DNA from 2 places in the Metabacillus hrfriensis genome. Region 2 is predicted to be linked to the other one. Evidence: predicted binding sites of a transcription regulator. Region 2 holds the regulator's gene; the other holds the start of a gene.
What was found. Region 2 encodes LexA, which represses DNA repair genes until DNA is damaged. Its sites were predicted from a motif close to CGAACATATGTTCG; they were not measured.
Positions count from the first base shown of each region.

Region 1: the regulator LexA is predicted to act here: its motif matches at 1,574-1,587, upstream of recA (recombinase RecA).

Region 1 covers NZ_CP126116.1:2,289,979-2,293,408, forward strand. The annotation lists gene pgsA (CDP-diacylglycerol--glycerol-3-phosphate 3-phosphatidyltransferase) at 1-149, shown strand, start outside; gene QLQ22_RS11390 (competence/damage-inducible protein A) at 175-1,431, shown strand; gene recA (recombinase RecA) at 1,658-2,695, shown strand; gene rny (ribonuclease Y) at 3,066-3,430, shown strand, end outside.
Region 2 covers NZ_CP126116.1:2,424,284-2,427,713, reverse strand. The annotation lists gene QLQ22_RS12100 (DUF896 domain-containing protein) at 94-324, opposite strand; gene QLQ22_RS12095 (YneB family resolvase-like protein) at 392-1,042, opposite strand; gene yneA (cell division suppressor protein YneA) at 1,056-1,370, opposite strand; gene lexA (transcriptional repressor LexA) at 1,529-2,149, shown strand; gene QLQ22_RS12080 (magnesium transporter CorA family protein) at 2,247-3,430, shown strand, end outside.

The DNA of each region.
Region 1 (3,430 bases), 130 kb from region 2:
TTTCTGCCTTGCTTTTACACAACATTCCATTTGTTTTCATTTCATTCCCGTTTGCAGATATCGCATTATGGGTAGCATTATTCTTTACGGTTTATTCAGGATGGGACTATTTTGCAAAAAATAAAGCCGCATTACTGAATTCCAAGTAATTCTTCATTCAGAGGGGGAGTTCATATGACGTCAAAAACAGAAATTATTGCAGTAGGTTCTGAATTGCTTCTTGGGCAAATCGTTAACTCTAATGCCCAGTTTTTATCTCAGCAGCTGGCTGAAAATGGTCTTAATGTCTATTATCACACGGTTGTAGGTGATAATCCTTCAAGGCTTGAGCAGGCAGTAAAGATTGCCAAAGAGCGTTCGAACATTATCATTTTCACAGGCGGCCTTGGACCTACTAAAGATGATCTAACTAAAGAAACAATCGCAAATATTCTGGGCAAGAAGCTTGTGACTGATGAAGAAGCCCTTCGCAGCATTGAAGACTATTTTGTCAAAGTAAAAAGAAGCATGTCTGAAAATAATAAAAAACAAGCTCTGGTCATTGAGGATTCTCACGTCTTAAAAAATGAGCAGGGAATGGCGCCTGGAATGGCAATAGATGCGGATGAGCGAATTTATATGCTGCTTCCTGGCCCGCCCAGCGAAATGAAACCTATGTTTATGAAATTCGGGCTCCCATACTTTAGAGAGAAGCTTGGCCAGAATGACAAAATCATTTCGAGGGTTCTTCGATACTTTGGCATAGGCGAATCGCAGCTTGAGACAGATATTCAGGATTTGATCGATGCCCAAACCAATCCAACGATTGCACCTCTTGCGGGTGACGGGGAAGTAACGCTCAGATTGACTGCGCGCCATCAAAATGAATCTGAAGCTGTCCGCCTGATTAATGAAATGGAGAAAACAATAAACAGCAGAGTGGGGACTTTTTTCTACGGTTATGACCAGACAACTCTCGCTGATGAATTACTCAGACATCTCAGACAAAGAGACATGACAATTTCAGCTGCAGAGAGTTTAACCGGAGGCCTTTTTTCAGATCAGCTGACAGCAGTTAAAGGAACATCTGATGTTTTTAAAGGTACAATTGTCTGCTACACTAATGAAGTAAAGCAATCCATACTAAACGTATCTGAAGAAACACTTGATCAGCATGGGGCTGTCAGTGAACAATGTGCCAAAGAAATGGCTGAACAAATCAGGAAGCTTGCAAATAGTGATATCGGAATCAGCTTTACCGGCATCGCAGGGGAAGATCCTGTTGAAGGGAAAAAACCTGGAACCGTCTATATCGGGCTGGCATTTAAAGATCAGCCGGTAAGAACCGTTCTCCTTCATCTTGCAGGCAGCCGCAACGGCATTCGCAGACGTACAGTGAAATACGGCTGTTACTTGATTATTAAAGCATTAATGGAAAATACAGCAGAATAAGCTGTATTTTTCTTTTTTACTAGATCATCCGCGTAATCAGGTAAAAAGGCAATTTAGTATTTTAGCTGATTAAGAGGCATAAATTTCTTATTTTCATAAAGAGAAAAGAGAATTTTCAGTCTGTTATTACGTTTAAAAAAACCGAATAAATGTTCGTTTTTTACTTGTCAAACGTTCGAATAAAAGGTATATTATTAATAGGTTGATAACTAAAGGAGGAAACTCAGTGAGCGATCGTCAAGCTGCCTTAGATATGGCACTGAAACAAATAGAAAAGCAATTTGGTAAAGGTTCAATTATGAAACTCGGTGAACAGACTGACCGGAAGATCTCTACATCTCCAAGCGGTTCACTTGCACTTGATACAGCACTTGGTGTTGGCGGATATCCGCGTGGAAGAATTATAGAAATATATGGACCTGAGAGCTCAGGTAAAACGACAGTTGCCCTTCATGCGATAGCAGAAGTACAGCAAAAGGGAGGACAGGCTGCGTTTATAGATGCAGAACATGCCCTTGACCCTGTATATGCTCAAAAGCTTGGTGTAAATATAGATGAACTTCTTCTCTCACAGCCGGATACAGGAGAGCAGGCGCTTGAAATTGCTGAAGCGCTGGTTCGAAGCGGAGCGGTAGATATTCTAGTCATTGACTCGGTAGCAGCTTTAGTTCCAAAAGCTGAAATTGAAGGTGAAATGGGAGATGCTCACGTAGGCTTGCAGGCTCGTCTTATGTCTCAGGCATTGCGTAAATTATCCGGAGCAATCAGCAAATCAAAAACAATTGCTATTTTCATTAACCAGATCCGTGAAAAAGTAGGAGTTATGTTCGGTAATCCTGAAACAACTCCAGGCGGACGCGCTCTGAAGTTTTATTCTTCGGTGCGTTTAGAGGTTCGCCGTGCTGAAACGCTGAAACAGGGCAATGAGATGGTCGGCAATAAAACCAAAATCAAAGTTGTCAAAAACAAAGTTGCACCTCCTTTCCGTGTTGCAGAAGTTGACATTATGTACGGGGAAGGCATCTCTAAAGAAGGCGAAATCATTGATCTAGGAACAGATATTGATATTGTTCAAAAGAGCGGTTCATGGTATTCGTACAATGAGGAGCGTTTAGGACAGGGAAGAGAAAACGCAAAAATCTTCCTAAAGGAGAATCCTAGCATCCGCTTAGAGATTCAGGGGAAAATCCGCAGCCACTACGGCTTGGATGAAGTTGCAGTTGCTCCAGATGGACAAGAAGAATTAGATTTACTGGAAGATTAAAAAGAGGCGATTATCGCCTCTTTTTTGTATGTGAAAAGTAAAAATACACGATACAATGGAGAGACAATCCTGACTTTTCCTGTTCAAGAAATGTAAGGCAATGCCTGAAAATTCTCAATTGCTTTAGAAACGCCAGAATGACAGGCTTGACAAGAAAATTTCACACATTTACAATTAGGGTGTATTATTATTTTGTTAGAACTTTTAGCGAGGCACTATGAAAGCAAATGTTGATCAGTGCAGCAGGATTGCTGCAAGGTCTCCATGAAACCCTTAAGCTTTGTGCTGTATGTTGAAGAACGTTATGCAATATACATGCCGACACTTAAATCTAGCAAGAACCAAGTTCATAGCAAGAGGAGGTGAAATGATGGATCCCATTACAATGATCATCTCCATTTTGCTTGGCCTAATCGTCGGTGCAGTTGTTGGCTATTTTGTTCGTAAATCCATTGCAGAAGCGAAAATTGCCGGTGCGAAAGGAACTGCTGAGCAAATTCTTGAAGATGCGAAGCGTGATGCTGAAGCGACGAAGAAAGAAGCGTTGCTTGAGGCAAAGGATGACATTCACAAGCTTCGGACAGAAGCAGAGCAAGAAATTCGTGAACGACGAAATGAGCTGCAAAAACAAGAAAATCGCTTATTACAAAAAGAAGAGAATCTTGATCGTAAGGATGAATCTTTAGACAAGCGCGAGAACATGCTTGAGAAAAAAGAAGATTCTCTAAATGAAAG
Region 2 (3,430 bases):
ATGTAATAGTGCATTAAGATGTGTAAGAAACTATTCTAATGTATTATGTGCAAATTGAAAAGGAATACATCACAAATTGACGTATTCCTTTTATTAATGAAGGTTTCGCTTCTTCTCATCTTTTAGTTTTTGAGGTGTTACATCCGTACCGTTTGGGTCGAGGATCGTAACGCCTTTTAATGTATTTTTCATGGAACCGCGAAACACCTGCAGGTATTCCTGTCTCAGGCTTTGCTGTTCTTTTAGTTCTTCAGGTGACAAAGCGCTTGATTTAGCCTTTTTTGAAAGTTCATTGATTCTAGCCATTTTTTCTTTTGAAAGCATAATGGTAACTCCTTTTTGTAGATAGATTCACTATGCTATCGTACTAAAAATGACTGTAAAAGACAACTTATTGGTCTCCTGATTGTTTCATATATTCCTGATATCTTCTATGTACTGTTGCCTTTGAAACATCATGGCCAAAGCCTCTCAAAGTAGCAGCAATTTCTGCAAATGTCAGTTTGTTTTGTTTTAAGCGGACAATTTCTGAAACAGGAAGCTCTTTTTTTTCCTTCCCGGGGCTCCCATGAATATTAGACAGGTTATTTTGAGGTTTAAACCCGTTTTGGACCGCACGCTGCATGCCTCTTTTGATTTTCAGATTATGAATCTTTCTCTGATATTCTTCAACAATGCTGACGATTTCAAGCACCATAGAATCAGCTTCTGAGAGCAGAAGCCTGCCGTTATGTGTAACGGAATAAAGTGTTATTCCCTCTTTTAGAAGAAAATGAATGAGTGCAATTCTGGCGTTTCCCCTCCCAAGCCTTGTTTCATCCTGGATCAGGATTGCATCCACCTGCTGATTTTTGATGCAGTCAAACAGTTCAAATATCCCGTCCCTCTCTATATCATAGCCGCTGGCCTGCTCTTCAATCACTTTTACAATATTCATGCTGTGCTGCTCAGAAAGATTTATGAGCTCTTCCTTCTGTCTTAAAAGAGATGTTTCCTGTTCTTCTTTCACTGTGCTGACTCTGCAATAGATGATGGCGTTCAGTGTTCTCACTTCCCTATTTCTTGCTTGCTATTTGATTGACCTCATAAAAGGCTGTCTTCTCAATGGGTATAAAGACTTGTTCACCAGGTTTAATTACTGCAGTCTCCATACCGTTTTTTTCCTGTACCCACTCGACAAAATCTGACTTAGAAAGATTATGATGTTCTTTAAATTTGTCAGCAATACTCCAGATGCTGTCCCCTTCAGTAACTTCTATATTTACGTAGTGATCCATTCTGTCTTTTTCACCAGTATAAGATAAAGCAAAGACAGCAACAATAACGACGATAAAAAATGAGAGTAAATAAGAAAAAGATTCTTTCAACATAATCCCCACCTCGAAATAGAATGTTTGTTCGCACTTTTGATATTTTTAGTATAATGCGAACAAACGTTTCTGTCAACGGATTTTTTCGAACTTATGTTTGTATGCACAGGAAAAACATGCTATAATCAACATAAATTACAGGACGCGAGGTGCATAAGATGACAAAATTATCAAAAAGACAGCAGGATATCTTAAACTTCATCAAATTAGAAGTTCAGAAAAAAGGTTATCCGCCTTCTGTTCGCGAAATTGGCGAAGCTGTCGGCCTTGCTTCTAGTTCAACTGTCCACGGCCACCTGGCCAGGCTAGAGAGCAAGGGACTAATCAGACGCGATCCAACTAAGCCCAGAGCCATTGAAATTTTAGAAGAAGAGACTTCACATATTCCAAGATCAAATGTTATAAATGTTCCGATTATCGGTAAGGTTACAGCGGGTTCCCCTATAACAGCCATCGAAAATGTTGAGGAATATTTTCCGCTTCCTGATACGTTTGCAGCAGCAGATGATCAAGTATTCATGCTCGAGATTATGGGAGACAGTATGATAGAAGCTGGAATTCTGGACGGGGATATGGTAATTGTTAAACAGCAAAAAACAGCAAATAACGGAGATATCGTAGTTGCCATGACAGAAGATGATGAAGCAACAGTAAAACGTTTCTTTAAAGAAAAAGACTTCATTCGCCTTCAGCCTGAAAATTCAACCATGGATCCTATTATTCTGCGAAATGTTTCAATTTTAGGGAAAGTCATTGGGGTTTACCGGAATATTCATTAAAAATCTTTGCTGCTCAGCAAAGATTTTTATTTTGGCGTTTTATGCTCTTTAACAAGGGGAATATATAATAATTGATAAAATTTAGAAGAGGTAACCTATGAATTCCAATATTATTCATGATGAAATAACCATACTGCGAACGAATTGCCAATTCATTTTTCCCTTTTCATGGGCTCAGGACTGCACTAAGGAGTTAATTGAGGAGCTGTTAGCCAACGGGTTTGAATTTTTTTCAATTGAGAATGTTAAACAGCAAAATAAATATTACGGGGAGAGCATTGATATCCCGCATAAACGTTTGAATCATTATTTTATGCCGTACATAGAACAAATCTTATTCCCTGACAAATATAAAGAAAAAGCGATAAACCGTTACTCAAAGCCTTTAAATTTGAAATGCAGACTTGATACTGCACACAATTCATTTTCTTTGAAGGTTCATTCAATTGATATCTACCTTTGTCCTTTCTCTATCGGAATGGTAACGATTCGAACAGACCCTTACAATAACAATGAAGATTTCTCTTTAAGTGATGCACTGGATTTTATGGATCATTTTCGCGTTCTCGAGCCCTCAATTACAGAAGAAAAAGGTACTGTTCTCTATTGTGGTGAAAAACGTTTTGACAAGACTCAGGATTTTATCTTCCAGGACCTTTGTCCATTCATCGTCCCCTTCATAGAAAAAAGCGAGAATGATCAATCAACTTATCTGGGCAGCCTTCCTTATTTTATTGATGAAAGAATGTTCGTATCCAGTTTTTTAATGGCTGCTCCTGATGATCAAATAACAAATAACGATTTATTCAGAATCGGACATATGAATGGATATAAAGAAAAAAAACAGCCATACATCTCTGCAACCAATCAAAAGTACATCGAAAAATACGTAAATGATCATGTTTATGACAGGTGGTCCCCGGATAGTTTTCATATTATCAGCGACCATACATTTACATGCATCAGCAGAGACAGCAAAAATGAAAAACTCATTGCTGAAGAAATGTATGGCCAGCTATATTACAATATGATTCTGCACTTATTTTATAAAATTGTCCTTTTAAAGCTTTCATACAGTTATTCACAGCTCTATATTGACCAAAAACAAGATAAAATGGACAAACTGATCAGATCGATTGCCAATTTTACCGCCAAATATATTTTTTCTGAAATCAGCAGCCGGACTGAGGGACAAGAGCTTTCTGTTTTGATGAAAGATCGCTTTAAAATTGAAACTCTTTACAAAGAGGTAATAAACACGATGGACAGTCTTTATCAAAA